One region of the Staphylococcus condimenti genome, then DNA from elsewhere that is predicted to be linked to it. Evidence: riboswitches for the same ligand, from Rfam matches in the RefSeq annotation. Region 1 holds a riboswitch; each other region holds the start of a gene.

Region 1 (8,489 bases):
CTTCTCCCGAATATGCAACACCATTTGGAAGATTGACTGAATCTTCAGCAAGAGAAGTGCGGACTCTTACGCCTAAATAGTTAAGAGAGGTATCTGTAACTTGAGGTGCGTTGTGGAATAATAAAGTGATTTTTTTACCTTCATCTCCAGTTCTGCTAAGTGACACAAGTTCTGATGCTTCGTTTGAATCGAATACGCCATTATGATTATAATCACCCCATCCACGCACATATGAAGTGTCGTTATCACCTGTGTTTGCGATGATATCTAATGCGTAAGTTTGATTGGCAGCATTATAAACGACATAATTTTGATTTGCGCCAACTAATTGTTGTTCACCTTCATCAGCTGCTTTGGCGCTTGTTGGAGTGTTGATGTCATCTGTTTGCCAGGCGATTGCTTGTTTATTCAGTTCATCAAAATCAATATCTGCTTTTTGTGTACCTAAAAATGGTTGGCTGACATTTGTATTTTCAGTTATAGCGTGAATTGCTTCACCATAAGAAGCAGGGGCATCACCTTTATCTAAAATAACAAAGCCCATTTGAACGGTTTGTATTCCAGTTGAGTTTACAAAGAAGGAAACTTCAGTTGCGCCTGTAGTGACAACTATTGGTACACTGTTATGGTCTTGTCTTGTTTGGTTGGGACCAAAAATTTGAGTACCTAAACCGCCGAAGTTTTTATCAGGGGAAACATAATATTTACCTTTACCATGTTCACCTTTGTCAATTGAATCTATAAAATAACCATCATCAGCAGTAATGGGATGATAATTTTCTGGATTGCCTTCATTTTTGACATTCGCAAACAATTCCCAACCTGATCCGTTCGTAGTATAAATCAGCGCTTCGATATTTTTAGCTTCTTCTCCATCGGACATGACAATATTAGCAGGTACTTCTCGGCCATTGTAAGTAGTTTTAACTTCAAAAGTTGCACCGACATTACCATAGTTTCTATTAGAACCGAAATTTGTCAGTCCTTCACCCGTATCTACTCCTGCTTTTTTCAAATGAGACCAATTTGGATCTTGTTTTGTGACCACTACATAGGCAGGTTTATCGATTTCATCATCATGCGCATCTTTTCTGACAATATTAGTAGCTTTCGGGTTATAACCAGAATCAGCATCTCCTTCAGCACGACGTTCATAAATCGGTGTTGATTCAAAAGGTTGTAAAGATTTAACTGTAGCTGTTACCACAAGACCTGGCATAATTTCTTTTTCGTATTTTGTACCGACTTGCAGTGCCATTTGTCCCGTATCGCTTTGTCCGTAATTTGAAATAGCATTTGTATCTGAAAAATCTAACCATGTAATTTGATGATTGATATTATTGACTTGTTCTTTTGATAAAGCAGGAAGATCAGAAGCTTTGTTGACATTAGTTTGTATTGTTGGATCTGGTCCAATCATTTCATCTGTTGCATTTGTGCTGGAAGTTGAAAGTTTTGATGATTGAGAAGTTAAGTCAGGTGTTTGAGGTTGGGGAGTTGAAACAGTGACATCAGGTTTTGGAGCGGGATTGTTTATAGCAGCTTCATTAGATGATTGGGATTGATTGTTATCTGCTTCAACGTTTTGATGCGTATCTTGTTCTTGTATTGTTGATGATTCAGTGTTGTTTGTGTCTGCAGTTACTTCTTTTTGAGGTTTTGGTTGAGTATTATCTTGAGCAGGTACAGCAGGTTTTGTTGAATCAATTGTTTTTAAAGCGTTATCTGGGTTGTCTGATGAGTTTTCAACTTTATTTGAAGTATCTGTTTTGTCTTCTTGGATGGTATTTGAATTCTGAGTGGGATTAGTTGTTGTTCCAGTAGCATTTAAGTTAGCGGATGTAAGGTTTGGATTTTTTTCATCTGCGGTTGCTGTTTTTGGTGTTTCTTCAATAGAACCTTGTGCAGGTTGCGCATTTTGAGGTGCAGAATCTGAAGTTTGGTGATCCGAGGATAACACAGTTGTATCAGGATTTATATTTTCAGTGCTTGCACTTGCCTCATGAGAATAGCCTAAAAAGAATAAGCTGCTCACAATAATGGAGGCTGTCCCTACAGAAAATTTTCTGATTGAATATTTGTTACGGATGTTTGGTAGAAAATCAAAGTGGTTTTTTCTTTTTCTCATTTGTTGTTCTCCTAGTATTCTGTTTTGTGTTAATTTAAATAATTTGAAAGTGACATGATACGAAGTATAAGTTGTAGAATGTCTTTTGTTACGATGAGTAAATATGTGAGGTTGGAGCTATAAGTTACGCTTTGAAATTAGAAAGTGCATTTTAAGATGAAGATGGTCTCCAGAAGAAGTTTAGTGTGTGAAATGAAAATGTTTTTGTTTCGATAAAAAGATGTTTAATGGACTGGGGATAGAAAATAGGGTGTCTTTGTGGAATTTGTATAGCACCATCATCTCCTTTGAAAAGAAAGTGAATAGTCATCTGTTTAACTATTAAAATCATCCTATCACAAAATTTCTGTAATGTGAATATTAATTTAAAATAAAATTTATGAGGATTTTTGAAATTAAGATTAATTAAATAAGTGATTTTAAACAATGGATTTACTAATAATATCAAACGAAAAAGCAATAATACGTGATTATAAGTACTATGACAGAGAAGGCTATTAACGCAACTTGAATTTCAAATTAAGCTTTTAAATTTTTTTATCTCCATTCATTTCTCTTTATTGAAACGATTTTTAAATTGTATTCTAAGGTGATAAGGTGAACGTAGAATAGGCAAAGGAGCGAGAATGGATGAAAGTGTCAGCAGAAGTCAGATTTACAATTACTTTGATATTAGTATTTGGAGTAGGGTTTATAATACAGAATTTCTTTACAACAAATAGTTGGGTGAGTTTTCTTTTCGAACTTGTTATCAGCGTAATAGTTGCTTTTGTTTTAACATTATTAATCAATTTTATTTTTGAAAAAATGGAAAAGAATAAAAATAGTAAATGAACTGATTTTGAGTAGATTTATCATTGTGTTGAAAACTTGCAAACGCTTACCGCTCTAGTGTTTAGAATTAAGTTGAAATTAACAATTTTCTAAAAATTAATGTTGACTTTTTCACTCAGTAATGTAATATATGGAATATAAATAAATGAATTGAATACATAAACTCTTATCCAGAGAGGTGGAGGGACAGGCCCTACGAAACCTCGGCAGCAGGATCAGCGATAAAAATGATTACTGTGCCAATTCCTACAGCGGAGCTGTGAAGATGAGACGAGCCGATATATTATTCCGAGGACTTGTTTCATTGTCCCCGGAATTTTTATTTTTCAAAATAAAAATCTAAATAGAGGCAAAATTCATTTATTTCAAATTATCAGAGGGGGCTAATCAATGATTGAGTTCAAGGATGTCATAAAAACATTCCATAAGCGCTCAACAGAAATTCAAGCTTTGAAAGATGTCAGTTTTACCGTAGAACGCCAAGAAATCTATGGTGTAATCGGCTATAGCGGCGCAGGTAAAAGTACATTGATCAGAATGGTGAATAAGCTTGAAGATGTAACGTCTGGAGAAGTTATCGTCGATGGACATCGAATAGATCAATATAGCAAGAAAGCACTACGCAAAGTCAAAAAGAATATTGGCATGATATTCCAACACTTCAACTTGTTAAATTCAAAAACGGTATTCAGCAACGTGGCAATGCCGCTTATTCTTGAAGGCAAGGACAAAAAATACATAAAAGAGAAAGTAGAGGAAATGCTTGATTTCGTGGGTCTTGGAGATAAAGGTTCACAATATCCGAACGAACTTTCAGGTGGTCAAAAACAAAGGGTGGCAATTGCACGTGCACTCGTGACAGATCCTAAAATTTTATTATGTGATGAAGCAACAAGTGCCTTAGACCCGGCAACAACTGATTCTATCTTACAACTTTTAAAACGCGTCAATGAAACATTCGAAGTCACAATTTTATTAATAACGCATGAAATGAGTGTTATTCAAAAAATTTGTGACAAGGTTGCTGTGATGGAACAAGGGCGTGTGATTGAAAAAGGAACAGTGTTAGATGTATTCAGTCATCCGAAAACTAAAACAGCTAAGAACTTTGTTTCAACTGTTATCAGTACTGATATCAGTGAAAAAATGATACATCAGTTGCCGACAGATGAAAATTATCAAGATGTGAAAGTGTACATGGAAGGCTCGCAATTAGGTTTGTCAGTTATCCAGACATTGATTAAAACATTCAATCTAGATGTTAATGTGATTTACGCTTCTATGTCTGATATTCAAGATACTTCAGTTGGTTATCTAACATTGCGTATTAAAGGTTCTGATGAAGAAAAACAACGCGCATATGATTATTTGAAACAACATCATATCGAATATGAGGAGGTTGGATAATATGCTAGGTTCATCATTAGATTCATCGCAATTATGGGAAGCACTCTATCAAACATTATTGATGGTTTCGATATCATTAGTAATTGGTGCATTAATCGGAATTCCGCTAGGCATACTGCTTGTTGTAACTAAGAAAAACGGAATATGGGAAAATGTCGCAGTTTACCATATTTTGAATCCGATTATTAATATTTTCCGTTCAATTCCATTCATTATTTTGTTAATTGCGATTGTGCCATTCACAAAATTAATTGTTGGAACATCCATCGGGACAGCAGCAGCGATTGTACCTTTAACTGTATATGTGGCACCTTACATTGCACGTTTAGTTGAAAACTCACTGTTAGAAGTGGATTCAGGTGTAATTGAGGCAGCACACGCCATGGGTGCTTCACCTTTCCAAATCATTCGTTACTTTTTAATGCCGGAAGCTTTAGGTTCATTAATTTTAGCGATTACAACTGCAATTATTGGTTTAATCGGTTCAACAGCTATGGCTGGTGCAGTTGGCGGTGGCGGTATCGGTGACTTGGCTTTAGCTTATGGTTACCAACGTTTTGATACAATCGTCATCATTATCACAGTGGTTATCTTAGTTATTATGGTTCAGCTGATTCAATCTCTCGGGAATGTATTGGCTAAGAAAATTCGCAGAAACTAATCAAACAAAGGGGTATTTAGGATATGAAAAAAATATTAGTATTGTTAATGGCGTTAGTTGTTGTACTTGCTGCATGCGGTGGCAATAAGAAAGATGATAAAACAGTAACAGTAGGGGTAGCATCAGATGACACAAAAGTATGGGATAAAGTAAAAGAACTTGCGAAAAAAGATGGAATCAACGTTGAAATCAAGAAATTCTCTGATTACAACGTACCGAACAAGGCGCTAAACGATGGGGATATCGACATGAACGCATTCCAACACTTCGCATTCTTACATGAGTATGAAAAAGCAAACAAAGGCACACATATCACACCAATCCGTACAACTGTTTTTGCACCATTAGGTATTTATTCTAAGAAAGTCAAAGATATTAAAGACTTGAAAAAAGGGGCTAAAGTTGTTATTCCTAATGATGTTTCCAACCAAGCACGCGCATTGAAATTATTGGAAAATGCAGGTTATATCAAACTTTCTAAAGACTTCGGTTTGAAAGGCAGCAAAAAAGATATCGTTGAAAACAAAAAAGATTTAGATATTAAAGCAGTTGATGCACAACAAACAGCACGTTCTTTAGATGACGTAGATATCGCAGTTATTAATAACGGTGTTGCGTCAAAATCAGGATTAGATCCTAAAAAAGACCCAATCTTCTTGGAAAAAGATGATACAAATACTTCTAAACCTTACATCAACCTTATTGCTGTAAATGATAAAGACAAAGATAACAAAACATATAAAAAAGTTGCTGAGTTGTATCATTCTAAAGAAGCAAGAAAAGCATTGAAAGAAGACACTAAAGACGGTGAAAAAATCGTTGACTTGTCACAAAAAGAAATTAAAGAAATTACAGACAGCTTAAAATAAAGTAAAAGTTTAAACGGCCATTCCTAGAGATAGGGATGACCGTTTTTTAATATAGCAAGCACAAGTTTTGAAGATTTAAGAGCTTAGTGAAATAGTTTAAAACATAAAAAAGCTTCGACTCAGTATTCTGAATCGAAGCTTTTTAGTAGCGGAGAAAGAGGGATTCGAACCCCCGCGAGCCGTTAAGCCCCTGTCGGTTTTCAAGACCGATCCCTTCAGCCGGACTTGGGTATTTCTCCATGCAATATTTAACACAAGATTTATTATATAAGAAGATGACCTACCCGTCAACAAGTTTTTAATAAAAAAATCAAAAACTTTGAATGTATTTCAAAAAGTTAATACAAGACAAAAAATGGGTTACGGTTGCCAGCTTTATAAATCGGGTAATTATTTAATGTTATGTCAAAACTACCAATTTAGGAGTGCTACTATGATGGAAGAATTATATTATGGAGACCATGAAGAACAATTAATTGATATTTATCCAGCACCAGATACACTAGCTGAACATGATGATAAATGGCTCGTATTAATTCATGGCGGTTACTGGAGACAACAATATGACCGCTCATTAAATGATAAGTTAATAGAAATGCTGACAAAAGAAGGATATAATGTTGCGAACGTTGAATATCGACGGGGAGAACATGCTTGGCCGATACCTGAAGAGGATACTAAAAAAGCACTTCAAGCTTTCAAATCATCTAGATTTGTTGATAATCAAGAAATTATTTTAATCGGTCACTCTGTAGGCGGCCAATTAGTCTTGAATAATGCAGATGAAGCTGATCGCGTTATTGCGATGGCACCTGTAACTGATGTGCCGTACACAAAAGAACAAGGACTAGGAAGAAATGCAGTAGAGGAATATTTTGGTGATATCACAGGAGCAGCACTTGAAGCAGCATCTCCAATGTCACGTTTACCATTAAAAACAAAAACTTTAATCATTCAAGGTTTTAATGATAGCGGTGTGAAAGTAGAGTCTACCTTAGCATATGTGTCTCAAAATGAAGAAAACACAATTGATTTATATGCGTTCGCGCATCTAGGGCATATGCAATGTCTTGAACCTAAAGGCCGTCATATCGATTTAATGCTTGAATGGATTGATCATAAAGACGAAGAGAATTAAAGCATTACTATTTTATTAGGTCGCACTCAAATAAGAGTGCGATTTTTTTGCTTTTTATATAATGCTACAGAATTTTTTATTGTATACTGTATGCATTAAAAACAGTTAGAGTCTCCCATTTGTTAAAAAGTATTTTATTTTTTGAGAAAATAGTATATTATAATAATGAAAAGTGAGAGATTCGGGATTAGTTTTTCGAATGAATCATGTGATTAGATATAAAACCAATCCATTTTTTGAATACTTTGAATTCTCATTTTGCCACAACCATTCTTCGTTTGACCACTTTATATTTTCTTTCTAATTTTTTACCTAAATATTTATAAAATGATATCAGGGGGGACCTCAATGAATTATAGCTACAGTATTATTAAATCATCAATTTGCAAGTTAGATTTAACCAAGGATGAAGATTATGTACATGTGTATTTCGTGCTTTCAGGTAATGTAAAGATGCTGAGAAAAGGAAAGACACTTATCTATAAAACTGGAGAATTTTTTATTCAAAAACCAGATAAGATACCTTTGGAAATAGAGGTTAATAAGGGCTGTATTATCTATTTAGCAATTCATAAAAATTACTTTGAAAAATATTACATGAAGAACACCTTGAATACTGAAAATAATTTTGAGATTCATCATCATATTAAAGACTCATTTATGAATATAATTAGAAATATGTATGAAAAAAATTATTTGGAAGCGGATATTTGTTTTATTAAGATGTTGAACTATCTGCGTGTCTATTTAGAAATCTTCGATAACTATTTGTTCCGTCCTACTTTAAGCAAAACAATCAATGAAATTATTGAATATATCAACGATAATTATAAAGAACCTCTTAAATTGTGCGTGGTCGCTAGAGAACTCTTCTATAATGAAAGCTTTATTTCTAGAAAATTCAAGGAAGAGATGAATGTGACTTTTACAGAGTACCTTACAAATGTAAGATTATGCAATTTAGCTGAATACCTAATAGTAAGAGGAGAGGATAATGGCATTTGGGAGGAGTTCGGTTTTCCAAGTCAGCGTGCCTTTTTAAAGAGGTTCAAAGAGACCTACCATATGACGCCTAGAGAATTTATTTTAAGCACTCAATATTACCGAAATCCTCAGCATGCGATTACTGAATCAGTTTATACAGAAGTGATGAAGTATTTACAATATGATAAATCATCAGTTAATGAGATGTCTTAGTGTGTCAATTGACGTTACATTATGATGTCTCTGAATGTAAATCTGGAGACTGCACAAATAGTTGTTTGCTTTTTATTATTTGTAATAGCAGTATCTAATCAACTATTGCACATTTTGAACTTTAATATTATCAAGCTTATTTATCTAACTGTTTCTTTAAAAATGGTTTTTCAAGGGTTTCAATTAGAAATAGCTTAAGTGAAATTTTAAGAATAACATTCCCTTGGATATCAATAAGGTTAAATACGATAAAAT
Region 2 (8,489 bases), 1.2 Mb from region 1:
TTGATAAAGTCTCATACATATTCCAGCCTTTTGTGATTATTTTTAATACCATAGCGGCACCTGTTATTCTAGGACTCATTCTCTTTTATTTATTTAATCCGATTATTAATCTTATGGAACGTTATCGTATACCAAGATTATGGGGAATTATTATTTTATACTGTGTCGCAGCAGCAGTCATTGCATTGATTGTTAACTTATTAATTCCTATTATCGGCGGTCAAATTAAAACTTTCAGTCATCATATGCCGCGATATGTTGATAAATTCAATGATATTGTTGATCAGGTGACGAGCATGTCGAAAGGTACAGGATTATCCAACTTTTACGGTCAGATTCAAGATCAATTAGATAAGTTTGCTAGAAAAGTACCAGGGATGGTTTCAGATTATTTTGATGGATTCGGAACAAAAGTGATGTCGTTTGCTGAAGCGGTTGTTAATGTCGGAGTAGTTTTGGTTACAACACCATTTGTACTCTTTTTCTTCTTAAAAGACGGTCATCACTTTAAAGAAACAGCAATTAAAATCGTACCGCCGAAATTCCGTCAAGATTTTCATGAAGTGATTGAAAGCATGAGCTTGCAAGTAGGTTCATACATTCAAGGACAAATGTTTGTATCATTATGTATCGGTATTCTGCTGTTTATCGGATATTCGATTATCGGATTAGATTACAGTTTAGTGCTTGCATGTATCGCAGCAGTAACAAGTGTAGTGCCTTATTTAGGTCCTACCATTGCAATTTCACCTGCGATTGTCATTGCATTGATTACTTCACCGATTATGTTATTAAAATTAGTAGTTGTATGGACATTAGTTCAATTCTTTGAAGGTCACTTCATTTCACCTAACGTAATGGGTAAAACTTTAAAAGTCCATCCATTAACAATTATTTTCGTGCTTTTATGTGCCGGAAATCTATTAGGTGTTGTCGGTGTAATTCTAGCAATACCAGGTTATGCTGTCTTAAAAGTGTTAGTGATGCATCTCTTTGATATCTTCAAACGTCGCTATAACCGTTATTACGGTCAGGATTCGGAACCTTATGAAGTATCAAGCGAAGAGTGGAAAGATAATCCTAACAACGAAGTACGTTAATACAGGAAATCAAACAGGCAATGACACTTTTGTTAGGTGTGATTGCCTGTTTTTACATTTTTAAAATTTTAGGAATGTGGTATATTTCTATTATGTAGTTTGGAATTATTTGTTAACAAATGAATCAAATAATTAATTTCTGATAAAATAAGAAAAGAGAATTGAGTGAAAAAATGTCAAAAGAATTAAAAAGCCGTCTCCTGACAATTGCGAAAGTGGTTTTTGCGACCGTATTATTCATTATCGTTGCCTCCATTTTGTACCAAGAGGTTTCTAAAATGGATTTCAAAAAGGCGTTTATTCTTTTTGAAAAATTAAACAGAGCAGAATTAACAGGTGTATTTGCGTTAGGCGGCGCCTCTATCTTACTGCTCAGCTTTTATGACTTTATTATGGTACGTACCTTGAAATTGAAAATATCAGCAGGGAAGATATTCAGAATCAGCTATATCATTAATGCGCTGAACTCCATTATTGGTTTTGGGGGTTTCATTGGTGCAGGCATGCGTTTGGCCATTTATAAAAATTACACTAAAGATACCAAAACACTGATGCATTATATATCATTAGTTTTATTATCTATGCTGACAGGATTAAGTTTTTTATCTATTCTTGTTGTAACGCATATCTTTAATGCCTCGCATCTTCTAGATAAATATCAGATTGTACATATCATGATGTATATCGTGGCCTTATTCTTGCCGGCCTTTATTATTTTCACAATTAAGAAACCCGTGCAAAAAAATCATCGTTTAACAGGTGTCTATTTAACACTGGTTTCTGCAGTTGAATGGATTGCAGCAAGTACTGTCTTGTACTTCTCATTACGTGTTGTGCATTTAGAGGTACCTTATACATCTGTAATTGGTATCTTTATTATTGCTGCAATTGCAGGTCTGATCAGTTTTATTCCAGGTGGATTCGGTGCCTTTGATGTCGTGATTTTAGTAGGACTGAAATATTTAGGGTTACCTGAAGAAAAAATAGTTTTAGGCCTCTTAATGTATCGTTTTGCGTATTACTTTATTCCGCTTTTAATTTCAATGATATTATCCATTTTTGAATTCGGAACATCTGCAAGACGTTATATTGAACAATCTCGTTACTATACACCGGCTAAAGAAGTTACATCGTTTTTATTCTCATATCAAAAGTCAATGTTCTCTAAAATTCCTTCATTATCTTTAGGTTTACTCGTTGCGTTGACGAGTTTAATGTTCTTGTTGAATAACGTATCGATTATTTATGATGGATTATATGATCCTAACCATATGTTTTATTATATTATCGTAACGATTCATACGAGTGCTTGTTTAATTTTAATGTTGAATGTACGCGGTATTTTCAAACAAAGCCGACGCGCTATTTTATTTGCACTCGTTGCGATTATTTTAATATTCGGAATCACGCTCTACTTGAATACATCGATATTGTTGATGTTTTGGCTCGTTGTTTTATTTGCATTGCTGGTTTACTCATTCAATAAAACAACAATTTTAAAACGCCCATTACGTATGCGTCATATTGTAGCGATGTTTATTGTCAGTGCACTGATGCTGATTTTGAACCACTATGTCATTAAAATCGTGCTGAATGCTTTAGATGCCTATAAAATTGAGCTGGATACGTCTTTATTGCGCTATTATCTATGGATGACTGCGATTGTTATCTTTATCATCGTCGCATTTATTGTATGGTTATTTGAACAAGCTTATTCTAAAGCACGTCCAACACCGGATTTTGAGCGTTGTTCAGAAATTATCGAACAATATGGCGGCAACTATTTAAGTCACTTGATACACAGCGGAGACAAAGATGTCTTTATGGATGATTCACAAGAAGCATTTGTTATGTATCGTTATAAATCCAATACACTGGTTGTATTAGGAGATCCTATCGGTAATCCAGCACGTTTCAATCATTTATTGGAATCGATTTATGATTATGCACTTACAATGGGTTATGAAATCATCTTCTATCAAGCAAGTGATCGTTATATGCCTTTATATCACGATTTTGGTAATCAGTTCTTTAAATTAGGTGAAGAAGCGGTTATTGATCTGACTACTTTTACGACATCAGGCAAAAAACGCAGAGGTTTCAGAGCAACCTTAAATAAAATTACAGATCAAGAAATTGAATTCGAAATAGTAGAACCGCCGTTTTCAAAAGAAATGTTTGCTGAGCTTAAACATGTCAGTGATGCATGGTTGGATGGCAAAAATGAAATGCATTTTTCTGTAGGTCAGCTTACAGAAAGCTATATCTCAAAAGCACCTGTCGGTATCTTGAAAGAAAAAGACGGCCGAATTATTGCATTTTGCAGTTTAATGCCGACGCACTATAACGATTCCATTTCAATTGATTTGATCCGCTGGCTGCCGGATGTTGATTTACCGTTAATGGATGGTTTGTATCTGCATATGCTGTTATGGGGTCAAGAACATGATTATAAAGCGTTCAACATGGGCATGGCGACACTTTCTAACGTAGGCCAAACTGAATTTTCATATTTGAATGAACGTATTGCCGGTCGCATTTTTGAACATTTTAATAATTTATACCGCTTCCGAGGTTTAAGACAGTATAAAGAAAAATTCAAACCGAATTGGGAACCGAGGTACTTAGTGTATTCAAGACATAGTTCGCTTGGACAGAATATGGTCAAAGTACTTCGTGTCATCCGTTCTAAAAATTAGCAGCTTAATATTAAACCTGATTGTCTGAATAAAGGCAATCAGGTTTTTTGCTTTAGAAAGATTGACTATAATCAAGCTGCTTTATTAAAAAAGTGTGAAGCCAGGATAAATTTATTTAAATTTCAGAAAAATATGAATAGTCTGTTGACAACCGACAAGATAAGTTTTATACTCTGAATTAAATTAAATAAAACTTATCCAGAATGGTGGAGGGACTGGCCCGACGATACCAGGCAACCTATTTAAGTTAGGTGCTAATTCCAGCAGGTGAAGACCTGAAAGATAAGAGATCTTTAAGTCTATCTTTTCAGGTAGGCTATTTTTTTATGTTAAATAAGGAGGAAATGGAACATGACAAACGATTTTAAATTTGAGACATTACAATTACACGCAGGACAAGAAGTGGATTCCGCTTCAAATTCGAGAGCAGTACCAATTTACCAAACGACATCTTTTACATTTGACGACACACAGCACGCAGCAGATTTATTTGGTTTAAACGCACTGGACAATATTTATTCTCGTTTAACGAATCCTACCGTAGCAGTATTTGAAACACGTGTAGCGGAATTAGAAGGCGGTTCTGCAGGGGTAGCCGTATCTTCTGGTATGTCAGCAATTACGTATGCAGTACAAACTGTTGCTGAAGCAGGAGATCATATTGTAGCAAGCTCAACATTATATGGCGGTACATTCACATTATTCAACCATACTTTGCCAAAATACGGAATCGACGTTTCTATTGTCGACAGCAAGAATTTAGATGAAGTGAAAAATGCGATTAAAGATAATACAAAAGCTATCTACATCGAAACTATCGGTAATCCTGAAGGTAACGTAGAAGATGTAGAAGCATTAGCGGAAATTGCGCATGAAGCAGGTATTCCTTTAATCGTGGATAATACATTTGCTTCTCCCTATTTATTCAGACCGATTGAACACGGTGCGAATATTGTAGTTCATTCTGCAACTAAGTTTATCGGCGGCCATGGTACTTCTATGGGCGGGGTTGTTGTAGATGGCGGCAACTTTGACTGGAAACAAAATGATAAATTCCCTGGATTGACAGAACCGGACCCGTCTTATCATGATTTAGTATTTGCGGATGCTTTTGGTGAAGCGGCGTTAGCATTTAAAATCAGAACAACATTATTACGTGATACAGGTGCTTGTTTGTCTCCAATAAATGCTTTCTTATTACTTCAAGGTTTAGAAACATTATCTCTCAGAATGGAACGTCATGTTGAAAATGCTGAGAAAGTGGCTGAGTTCTTGAATAATCATGAAAAAGTAGAATGGGTAAAATATGCAGGTCTGCCTACAAGCGAGTATTATGATTTAAAAGAAAAATACCTTCCTAAAGGTGCATGTTCTATTTTCACTTTCGGTGTCAAAGGCGGTTATGATGCAGGTATCAAATTTATCGAGTCCTTAGAATTGTTCTCATTGCTTGCGAATGTAGGGGATGCGAAATCATTAGTGATTCATCCTGCTTCTACAACGCATGCGCAATTAACACCTGAAGAACAATTATCTGCAGGTATTACGCCTGAAACAATTCGTATTTCTGTAGGACTTGAGCATATTGATGATATCCTTAATGACTTAGAAAAAGGATTAGACGCAATTTAAAATGCTGTTTACTGAAGGAATTCCTATTCTGCCTGCATTAAAAGCGGAACATACCGCTTTTACAGATCAACGGATTAGTAAGGGGTTGAATCTGTTGATTGTTAATTTGATGCCGATTAAAGAGGATGCTGAAAGACAACTGTTACGTTTATTCGGACAAACGGATCATTCAATTAATGTTGATTTTATTTATCCTGTCACACATCAAAGCCGAACTTCTTCTAGTGAACGTGCTGCGCAGTATTATAAGGAATTTGATGATATTAAGGATCATTATTATGATGGTTTGATTATGACAGGTGCGCCTGTTGAACATCTTTCTTTTTCTGAAGTAGATTATGTTGAGGAATTGAAAGAAATCTATGATTGGTCTGATACGCATGTGAAACAGCGTATGTTTATTTGCTGGGGCGCACAGTTTGCGCTGAATTATCGATATGGGATTCAAAAAAGGATGTTCCCTGAAAAGATGACGGGCATTTATCGTTATCATATTATGCAAGAACATCCTGTATTAGAGGCGATTCCTGAATACATTATTCCGCAATCGCGCGGGTCTTATATGGATCCTTATGAGGTGATGGGGGAAGCGGATTTAGATGTGATTACGTATAGTCCTTATACGGGAATGGATTTTATCTCTAATCAAGCGCAGACGGATTTATATATCGGCGGTCATTTTGAGTATGAAGCGGATACGTTGCTGAATGAGTATGTGAGAGATAGAGAGAAGAATGGGGAAGCGGCTGCTAAACCTAAAAATTACTTCCGTGGAGACACACTTAAACCACTGCCAGCATATTGGATTCCATATGCACAGCAATTATTTCAAAATTGGACTGATATGATGGAAAAAAATAGATGGCGCCATGATGAAATTAATATTTTAGAATGATAATAGATTGTTTATAAAGAAAATATGGTAAGAGAGTCAAAAACAAGAGGCTCTCTTACCATATTTTTATATTGCTTATTGACTTTTTTGCTGCTTGATTGCTTCGCGTTGTTGTTCTTCTTCAGCAAAACGTTCAGGATTCTTTTTATAAAAGTCTTGATGATATTCTTCTGCTTCATAAAATTCAGAAACAGGTAAAATTTGAGTGGCAATCGCTTTATCTCGATCAATCGTAGATTTTAGTTCTTCAATATATTGTTCTGCAGTTTCACGTTGATCTTCGTTCGTATAGAAAATAGCAGTACGATATTGAGAACCGCGATCTTGATATTGTCCTTCTGCATCAGTAGGATCGATGACAGAGAAGAAAATTTCTAATAATTTATGATAAGAAAACAGAGCCACGTCATATTCTACTTTAACAGTTTCTAAATGGCCTGTTTCACCTTTTTTTACTTCTTCGTAAGTCGGATTTTCTACTGTGCCGCCCATGTAACCAGATGTCACTTTTTCAATGCCATCATATGAATCGAAAGGCTGGGTCATGCACCAGAAACACCCGCCTGCAAAGTATGCAGTATTGATATTCATGTTATCTATCCTTTCTTTTTCTGGGACCTTAGTACCATTTGCCTATAAAACACTTGATTTTTAAAAGAAATTTATATAACTTTAGTATGTATTAATTATATTACATAGACTGTTAATTTTGAAGATATAAGGTTGGTTAAAATGACTGAAGAAGACAAACAAAAAGAAAATTATAAAAGAAGTAACAACAATCCACCTCCACCTCGCAAAAAAAGAGTGAAGAAAAAGATACGCAAATTGCCTTTTATTTTACTTGGTGTACTTATTATTTTTATAGCGTTTATTGTTTATGCTGTTTCAGGGTACAAAAGTGGTATCGATTACGCGAAAAAACATAATTCAAATATGAAAGTTCAAAAATTTAACGGTCCTGTTAAAAATGATGGAAAAATTTCAATTCTGCTCTTAGGTGCTGACAAGTCTGACGGCGGTAAATCTCGTACAGATTCAATTATGGTTGCACAGTATGATTATATTCATAAAAAAATGAAAATAGTATCTGTGATGCGTGATACCTACGCTAAAATACCCGGCTATAGAGATTATAAAATTAATGCAGCTTATTCATTAGGCGGACCTGAATTATTACGTAAGGCATTGGTAGAAAATTATGGTATTGATCCAGAGTACTATGCGGTAATTGATTTTAAAGGTTTTGAAAAAATGATTGATGAATTAGCACCCAAAGGTGTGCCTATTGATGTAGAAAAAGATATGTCTGAATTAATCGGTGTTTCATTGAAAAAAGGTCATCATAACTTAAATGGTAAAGAATTACTTGGTTATGCACGTTTCCGTCATGACGCAGAAGGTGACTTCGGGCGAGTGCGCAGACAGCAACAAGTAATCCAAGCACTTAAACAAGAGATGACAAAACCAGGTGCAATATTTAAATTGCCAAAAGTAGCAGGTATTTTAAGAGGTTATCTAAATACTGATATTCCAGATTCTGCCTTGATGCAAACAGGTATTAATTTTGGTATCAGAGGAGATAAGGATGTTCAGACACTAACTGTTCCGATAAAAGGAACATACCAAGATATCCAGACTGCTGAAAGCGGCAGCGCATTAGAAGTAGATAAACCGAAGAACAAAAAAGCGATTCAAGAATTTTTAAATGATAACTCTAAAAAGGGTAATCAGCAAAGTAAAAAATAATTAAAAAGCCTGAGAAGTTAAGTTCAAAACTTAATTTCTCAGGCTTTCTTTTTTAAGTATTATTGATCTGATTTTCTTACGCCGCCCACACCATAATGAGTAGGTTTCATTTCTTCTAATACAACGCTGATAGCATTGCGGTCTGCTTTAGTTGTTCTTTCTACAGCATCTGTTACTTCTTTTACTAAATCTTTTAATTGTTCATCAGAACGACCTTCGATTAATTTGATATTCACGAGTGGCATGTGAATTCCTCCTTTTGTTTAGTTCATAGTTATTATAGCACTTTTAAATTAGAATATTCAAAATTTGAACTGCAACCAAAAACAGAACATTTGTTCTCAAAAATGTTGAACAAGAACGTTTGTTCGTATATAATGAAATTATCAAGTTGCGGGGGCGATAATATGTATG
Region 3 (8,489 bases), 730 kb from region 1:
TATCAATTCAGCGACTTCTTTCCCCTCTAAATGTTCTTTTCCTAGTTTAAAGGTGCGCACTTCGTAATCAACACCTTCATTTTCAAGTATACGCATTGCATTCGTTTTCTTCTGTTTCATGTCATTCACCTCACAATTCAAATATAGCATTTTAAATCCATTAAAAGGAACTTATAGTACTATATTAAAATTTTAGACAAAAAAACAAGGCGCCTGACATTATGTAAACATTCGCACTTAGCGAAGTCTTGTGTCATGGGCACCTTGTGACGAAAGGTCTTCAAATAAATAGTGACTCATTTTCAAGTTGACAGATGTAAGTGAGATTACAAATGTCTTGTCTGCATTTTGTTTTTCAGTATGTTGCTTACTTTCTGAATGTGTCTGATGATTGATGTTATTTCCTGCAACCGCACTATAAGTCGGCGGCGTTCCACTATCTTTTGTATCGCTTGAAGAAACTTGTTCCCCTTGCATAAACGTTGAAACGCTATTTTGGAACTTAGCAAGTTCTGATTCATTAGATACTAAGACAAGTAGAAATACCAGACAACAAGTCAGAATGCCAGCATAAATCCATAAAATAACTGTTTTCATTCTACTTCCCTCATAGTTCTATCATTGTGTTTACAATATTAACACAGAAACTATGCCAAATCTTTATGTGGTATGCTATTTAAACCAAATGTAATATACGTAATAAATGTAACACAAACGATACTTTTGAAATGGTGACATACCTTTTTTATGTAACTGTTTTCATCGTTGTTATTCAAGCGCTTTGTTCAAAATAAAATACGTACTTCACAACTATCAAAGTAAAGTACGTAATTTTCCCTAGTTTTTTAATTCTTTTATGTTACAAACATTCAACAAAACTTACAAGCTTGTTGCTTATGATATATTTTCAATCTCCTTATGCGCTTGTTCTACAGCTTCTTTAATAAATGTATGTGCATCTTTAAGCTGCTGAAGCTCGTCAGGGTGCAATGAAATTGGCAAACGTTTTGCGATACCATTCTTATCAATTAAAGATAATAAGCTGAGCGCTCCACCTGTTAATCCATATTCTCCGTTTACAGAGGCACTGACAGGTTCAATTGTATGTTCATCTAATAAAATTGCTTGTGCCAACTGAACAGCTGATCTTGAAATAGCAGAATTGGTCCAGCCTTTCTTCTTGAATACTTCAAAGGCCACTTCATCTATGCGTTTTGAAACTGCTTTTTTATCTATCGGTGTACTTTTGGTTAATGTTTCAAATTCAGACAATTCAATACCAGCAATACGAACTCGACTCCAAATCGGTACTGCATGGGATCCATGTTCACCTAATACAAATGCTTCAACACTCTTAGGATCCACATTGTAATGATCTGCAATTAAAGTACGAAAACGCGACGACTCTAAATTTGTTCCAGTTCCAATGACTTTATGTGCTGGGTAACCCGCTTCTTGTGCAATCAATGTCATAGCATCTACTGGATTCGAAATCAAAATAATGGCTGCTTCTTGATTAACCTCAGATAATTGTTGAAAAACTGAATGTACGATTAAACTATTCGCACGCGTCAATAACGTTCTATCTGCCATCTCTGGCGTAGAAGGCGCGCTTGCCGATACGATTACGATATCTGCATCTGATAAATCTTGATAGTTACCACTATAAATATCGACATGGTGTGTATGTCCCAACCCTTGTAAATGACGATGATCCAGAGCCTCACCTTTCGCCAAATCTTCATTCGTATCTATCAAAACTATTTCTGAAAAGATTCCTAAATATTGTGCGTCCGTTAATACTTGACTGCCTACACGTCCTGTCCCGATAATTCCTAATTTTGTCATTTGATTACCTCCAAGTTGTCAGTTATTTTGCTTCATATGGAACTACATCTTTTCCATATTTTTTCTCAATGAAGTTTTTCATATCTTTAGATTGCAAGACTTTAATTAATTCTTGGAATTTTTATCGTTTTTATGACCCTCTTTTACTGCGAGAATATTCGCGAACGGCGATGATTTATCTTCCATAACAATCGCATCTTTAGAAGGTTTCAAACCATTGTCCATTGCGTAATTAGAGTTCATAATCACAGCTGCACCTTCTCCGCTTTTATAAGTTTTCGGTAAGAATTCTGCACCTTGTTGATTATTAAATTTCAGGTGTTTTTTATTTTCAACAATGTCATCAAATTTAGCATCTTCAATTTTGACACCTTTTTTAAGTTTCACTAAACCTTCGTTAACGAAAAATGACAAGAAGCGTCCTTCTTCGGCAGGGTTATTTGAAACATATATCGTAGAACCTTCTGGGATATCTTTAATGTCTTTATATTTTTTACTATATACACCCATTGGTGTCGTAAATACTTTGCCTACTTCTTCAATTTTGTATCCATGAGATTTTTTCTCTGCGTTTAAATAAGGTACGTGCTGGAATAAGTTAGCATCAACGTCACCTTTATCCAACAATTTATTAGGCACTTTATAATCATTGACGACTTTGATTTCTAAGTCGTACCCTTTTTTCTTCATTTCTTCTTTCGCATGCTCTAATACTTCACCGTGAGGAGCAGGAGAAGCTGCCACTGTTATTTTCTTATTCTCTGCACTATTACTTTGACCGCAAGCTGAAAGCGTAAATGCAATCACTACTAAAGTTAAGACGCTTATTAATTTTTTCATATCTATGGACACCATCCTATGTAAGAGTTCTCCAATTTAATCCACTCTTACATCACGATGAAAAAGACCTTCCCTTTAAAAAGAGAAAGTCTTAATTACTTTCTCTCATCTTTATAAGCTTTCGCTTAATGTGAATTAGCACCTTTTCGTTATACGATGGTTGCTGGGCTTCGTCGGGCACATCCCTCCGCCACTCTGGATAAGAGTTTGATTAATTGAATTATTTTTATCCTATCATTATCAATAAACACCGTCAATTAAATTTTTAATTTTTCTGAAAAATAAAAGTGAATAATAAAGCTGAAACAATCTATGTTTCAAGCCTTATTATCAACCTTTTTGAGTTTATTTTTTTCTCTAATCGTTTTCTCAACAAATATAATAAATATTCCTAATAACATGACAGCAATCGACATGTATAATGGAAATTCAAAATTAAAATCATACAAGATTCCTGCAACTAAAGGTCCAATAAAGTTACCCATGCTGGTAAAAGTCGAGTTCAACCCACCAGCCAAACCTTGTCGGTTTCCTGCAATGTTTGAAAAATAATTAGTGACTGCTGGGCGGATCATATCAAAACCGATAAATACAATAAAGCTGATAAGCATGATAGACCAATAACTATGTGCAATAATTAAAAAGAATAAGACTAAAGCTGAATAAAATAATGCGAGTTGTATGAATGTCAATTCTTTAAAGTATTTCATAAATTTATCAAATAAAAAGATTTGGAAAACAGCACCTAAAATTCCGCCTCCAGTGATTGAAATTGAAATATCTTTAGGTGTATAGTGCGCTTTATCTGCTGTATAAAGCGGGAATAATGTTTCAAACGCTGATAGACCAAAAGCTAATACAAAAGTAATAATCACTGGTGTGATAAAAGCTTTAACATTGATTTTAGCCAATTCTTGCGGTTCAAAGTGAGTAAAACCATCTGTTGTTTGACGTTTTGCACCATGTATAAAAAAGATCGAACAAATGAAAGCTGCAATACCTAAAGTTCCTGCAAAATAGAACGGTAAACGGTGTGAAAACTCTGCCATAAAACCGCCAAGTCCGGGGCCTAATATGAATCCTGAGTTAATAATGGCTGACATATATCCGAAGTTCTTCGCTTTATCTTTAGCAGGAGAAATATCCGCAATCATTCCAGTAACCCCCGGCATTACCATACCTGCACTGAAACCGCCGATAATTCTTGAAATAATTAATAAAGTATAATTGCTGCTCATTGCAAAAATAAATTCCGAAACGGAAAAAAGAACGAGCCCAATACAAATAATTAATTTTTTACCTAATTTATCTGCTAAGTTACCACCAAATGGCGAAATAACCATTTGGGCCAATGCAAAGGCCGCAACAAGAATTCCTAAATCACTTCCATTTAAACCAAGATCTTTTAAATATACTGGTAATACTGGTACAACTAATCCGATACCTAAGAAAACAAGAAATATATTAAAATATAATGTGATTAATTGCTTACTCATGATGTCCTCCTTTATTGCTTATTTGCACCTAAATTTTTAATGACTACCCATTATACACCATAGTCTCCCTAACGCTCAATAGATACATTTTATAGCAATATTGCAATTTCTTGTGTTATTCCCTAAATTAAAAATTCAAAATCCATCACTTTTATATAACACTTTAGTTAGGTATTTACTGTCCTTTTAAATTGATATCATGTTCAAAACTCTGTAACATAAACAAATAAGTCTGAATGATCCAAATTACAATATGACTAATATAAATTTAAAATTATTCGTTACGATCGTAGAAAGAAGGCATCAATTATGCAATCTCGCTATATTGCTAGAATACTCTTTGTGCTGTTATTATTATTAACTTTTCCTTTAAATCATTTTTATGGTTTTATGGCACTGAATCTCTTTTTAGCATATATACCTTTTGAATTAGCACTACTGCTTCCATTATTTTTACCTAAAAGAACATTTGAATGGCCATTATTTATTGTATTCACTGTAATCTTTATCTTGATACTTCCAAATACGTTCTATATGGTTACAGATCTCATTCATATCAATCAATTTGGTTTCAACATTTATAATGGTGCACGTCCAACGGAATGGATGTATTTTACATTCTTAGTATCAGGTGTTCTATTTGCACTTTATTTATATGCACTTATTTATATGAAACTGCTGCATTTAACAGATAAACCCGTGTTTAATTACCTCATTGTAATCATCTTGGTTTTCACAAATAGTTTAGGCATTTTCATGGGCCGATTTTTACGCTTGCACACAGTCTATTTAGTCAACCAGCCCTTATCCATCTTCCGTGATGTGATGACTTTGCTTGATACTCGAGGTGTATTCTTTATCTTTTTGATGACAGTATTACAATTCCTATTCTTGATCTTAATTAAAGGAGTGCGCATGGTAAAATGACAGTCTATCTAGGAATTTTTTTAGCCATTATCGTTTTATTTCAAATGATTATCGGACATCTTATCCGTAAAATTGGTTTTTCATATCCAGTCAGTATCGGTCTTATGTTGTTGCCTCTAGGAATAGGGTTGTTTTTACTGCAAATCACTTATTATGAACAACATTATCCGAAATGGGAAGTTCCAATTGGTGTAAAACTACGGTTAAAATATATGTATTTACTGACTTTCTTTGAATATATAGCGTTATATGTTTGCTTTTTTGTTTTTTAAACAATACAGCGCACAGACTAGTTTTTTTAACTGTCTGTGCGCTTCTTATATTACTAAAAATTAATATTTATTATTTTACCGAACTTCACTTTTTAAATAAGTCCCAACCATTTCCAATACGTCATACTGAAAATAACAATAAGAATATAACCTACAATAGTTAATGGAACACCAGATTTTAAGAAGTCTTTAACTGTAAATGTACCTGTACCATATGCAAGCATATTTTGCGGTGCACTTACTGGCAACAAGAATCCGAAACTAATAACGAATTGTTGAATAAGCACAAATCCGATACTTTGATCGCCTAGATGCAAAGTTGTTGTTAATGAAATAAAGACTGGAATCAATGCTGATGATAAACTTGTTGCACTCGCAAATCCTAAATGAATTAGGATATTGAATAATGTAATAAGTGCGATAGTGGCTACTAACGGCATGTGTTGCAAGCCCATCAAGCCGAATGTTTTATCACTCAACCACTGCGCTCCGCCAGTATTTAACAATACATTACCCAGTGAAATACCAATTCCAAAGACAATAATTGTTCCCCATGGAATCTTATTTTCTACTTCTTTCCATGTCATTACACCAATTTTCGGCATCAACATAACAGCCATTGCTACAAGTGTGATAGAAGATGAATCGATTGGATGTAAGATTTTTTCAGTTGACCAAAAGAATAACAATAACACTGAAATTGCGATTAAACGCCATTCGCGCGAAGTAATCGGACCAAGTTTATCCAATTCTTGACGGATAAGCTGTTTACCGCCTTCAATTTCTTTATGTTCTGGCGGCATGACTTTCAACATAATAAAGTATAATGCAATCGACATAAGTACGGACCATGGCGCTGCATATAAAAACCATTGTCCCCAAGAAACATCCTGTCCGAAACTTTGGTTGATAAAGTTGATTGCTACTATATTTTGAGCTGCTGCTGTTTTGATTCCTACATTCCAAATAGACACTGCTTGAACTGCTGTAATAATTAATAGACCTGCAAGCTTACTTTCTTTTGAAGCTTTGAATGCTGCAATCATACCCAACAGAATTGGCACAACCGCTCCTGCACGTGCTGTTGCTGACGGTACAAAGAAAGCAAGTACAATAGATACTAAAATAGCCCCGATTACAATACGATTTGTTTTATTACCCACGATAGATAAAACAAGTAATGCAAGACGTTTATGCAGATTTGTCACTTGCATTGCTGCTGCTAAGAATAAAGCTGCTGCCACAAGTACTAATGCTGGTGTAGCAAAACCGCTAAATGCTAATTTCAAAGCGTTAGAAGTTCCAAACATATCACTACCATGCAGCACTGCCCCGTTTGCTTTTGGATTACCTAATTTTTCAGCAAGGTTTTGTACTGGACTAAATCCAAGCAGTAAAATCATTAATGCTGCAATCATTGTAGATGAAACAGGATAAGATACCGCTTCGGTCACCCACATAATAACTGCGAAAGCGAGAATTGCCAATGAAACTTTAGCCATCACTGGTATGCTATTGCCTGTCGGTATCAACATAATTGCAATAAGCACAACAAAACTAATTACAATCCACAACGGTTTTACTTTCTTATTTTTCTTTTCTTTTTGTGAAGTATCTTCCTTTCTTGCCATATCAATTTCCTCCCTTAAAGCATACTGTCCGTCTTTAAAACGAAAAACAGTTTTATCTGGTGTTTTACAAAAGAACAAGCCACTTTTACAGGTGTTTCACAATACTGTTTCCTTCTTTAGCAATACACCTTTTTCAACTTTATTATAGCAATAATGCGTTTACATAGATGTATTTCTCAGGAATTTGTTAAAAAATTCACATTTTATTCAAAATTAGTTCAGCAAGTACTTGAAAAAGCAAAAAGCGAGCTTTAAATAAGCTCGCTTAAATCACTTCATATCACAATTATTTATTTTTCAACGCAGATTTAACATCTTCAACTGCATCAGCTGAATCACGCAGTTGTTGCTCTTCTTCATCTGACAACTCGATCTCTACCACTTTTTCAACACCATTAGCACCTAAAATTGTTGGCACCCCTAAGCAAATATCTTTAAATCCATATTCACCATCTAAATAAGTAATGGCAGGCACTAAACGTCTCTCATCATTTAAAATCGCTGCAGCCATTTCATAAATTGCTGCGGCTGGCGCATAATACGCTGAACCATTCCCTAACAACCCAACAATTTCTGCACCACCTTTACGCGTGCGTTCAACGATTGCGTCAATTTTATCTCGTACTAACAATTCTCTTAATGGCACGCCTCCAACCATTGTTGTGCTTAATAGCGGTACCATTGTATCACCATGACCGCCAAGTACTAATCCTGTTACATCTGTTTGGGCTACATTCAATGCTTCTGATACAAATGTACGATAACGTGCTGTGTCTAAAACACCTGATTGGCCAAGTACACGTTCTTTTGGAAAACCTGACAATTTATATACTGCATATGTCATTGCATCTACTGGATTTGTTAAAACGATAATTTTACTTTCTGGTGCATACTTCTTAATACCTTCTGTCACTTGTGCCATTACATTTTCATTAATTTGAATCAAATCATCACGGCTCATACCAGGTTTACGTGCTGCTCCTGCTGTAATTACAACAATATCCGCACCTGCAATATCCTGATAATCAGAAGTGCCCAAAACATTCCCGTTAAATCCTAAAATCGGACCGCTTTCTTTAATATCTAGTGCCTTCCCACTTGCCGGCTTCTCATTTTTCGGAGTTTCCAACAGCACCACATCTGCTAATGTACGTTCTGCAATAATAAAAGCTAACGTTGAACCTGTATGTCCTCCTCCGATAATTGCAATTTTATTTTTAGCCATCTTTTCTTCCCCCTTAGTGTGTAACACGCTACGTACCTCTTTCAATTCAAGCATAGCAAATTAAAGAAAACGCTTCCACTAATTTTGGAATTTTGCAAAAAAGAAAGATTTAATTTAACTTTTATTTAAAAACCAAAAAGACTTGAACCCATTAATTTATGTTCAAGTCGCTTATTTATTATCTGATTTTTTTCGTTTCCACCATTTCCAAATTAAGAAAATCACGGCAATAACTAAGATAATGATAAAA

Evidence for each region. A riboswitch is a leader RNA that binds a small molecule or an ion and turns the genes downstream of it on or off. The one in region 1 is predicted to bind S-adenosylmethionine.
Region 2: it holds a riboswitch for S-adenosylmethionine, as region 1 does, so the genes downstream of both, A4G25_RS02455 (O-acetylhomoserine aminocarboxypropyltransferase/cysteine synthase family protein) here and A4G25_RS09250 (methionine ABC transporter ATP-binding protein) in region 1, are expected to answer to the same signal.
Region 3: it holds a riboswitch for S-adenosylmethionine, as region 1 does, so the genes downstream of both, A4G25_RS05970 (MetQ/NlpA family ABC transporter substrate-binding protein) here and A4G25_RS09250 (methionine ABC transporter ATP-binding protein) in region 1, are expected to answer to the same signal.

What each region holds. Positions count from the first base shown of each region.
Region 1 covers NZ_CP015114.1:1,913,871-1,922,359, forward strand. Annotated here, with positions in the region: gene A4G25_RS09240 (YSIRK-type signal peptide-containing protein) at 1-2,128, opposite strand, end outside; gene A4G25_RS09245 (hypothetical protein) at 2,759-2,962, shown strand; SAM riboswitch class I at 3,126-3,234, shown strand; gene A4G25_RS09250 (methionine ABC transporter ATP-binding protein) at 3,353-4,369, shown strand; gene A4G25_RS09255 (methionine ABC transporter permease) at 4,371-5,030, shown strand; gene gmpC (dipeptide ABC transporter glycylmethionine-binding lipoprotein) at 5,054-5,899, shown strand; tRNA gene A4G25_RS09265 (tRNA-Ser) at 6,049-6,138, opposite strand; gene A4G25_RS09270 (alpha/beta hydrolase family protein) at 6,333-7,037, shown strand; gene A4G25_RS09275 (helix-turn-helix transcriptional regulator) at 7,386-8,234, shown strand.
Region 2 covers NZ_CP015114.1:470,447-478,935, reverse strand. Annotated here, with positions in the region: gene A4G25_RS02465 (AI-2E family transporter) at 1-1,100, shown strand, start outside; gene mprF (bifunctional lysylphosphatidylglycerol flippase/synthetase MprF) at 1,274-3,799, shown strand; SAM riboswitch class I at 3,991-4,088, shown strand; gene A4G25_RS02455 (O-acetylhomoserine aminocarboxypropyltransferase/cysteine synthase family protein) at 4,151-5,431, shown strand; gene A4G25_RS02450 (homoserine O-acetyltransferase/O-succinyltransferase family protein) at 5,433-6,326, shown strand; gene msrA (peptide-methionine (S)-S-oxide reductase MsrA) at 6,402-6,917, opposite strand; gene A4G25_RS02440 (LCP family protein) at 7,059-8,075, shown strand; gene A4G25_RS02435 (2-hydroxymuconate tautomerase) at 8,135-8,320, opposite strand; gene A4G25_RS02430 (Y-family DNA polymerase) at 8,483-8,489, shown strand, end outside.
Region 3 covers NZ_CP015114.1:1,180,277-1,188,765, forward strand. Annotated here, with positions in the region: gene ybaK (Cys-tRNA(Pro) deacylase) at 1-120, opposite strand, end outside; gene A4G25_RS05960 (hypothetical protein) at 238-597, opposite strand; gene A4G25_RS05965 (lactate/malate family dehydrogenase) at 895-1,848, opposite strand; partial or broken gene A4G25_RS05970 (MetQ/NlpA family ABC transporter substrate-binding protein) at 1,871-2,688, opposite strand; SAM riboswitch class I at 2,791-2,894, opposite strand; gene norA (multidrug efflux MFS transporter NorA) at 3,006-4,184, opposite strand; gene A4G25_RS05980 (DUF1361 domain-containing protein) at 4,494-5,111, shown strand; gene A4G25_RS05985 (hypothetical protein) at 5,108-5,383, shown strand; gene A4G25_RS05990 (SLC13 family permease) at 5,476-7,014, opposite strand; gene mdh (malate dehydrogenase) at 7,301-8,239, opposite strand; gene A4G25_RS06000 (DedA family protein) at 8,411-8,489, opposite strand, start outside.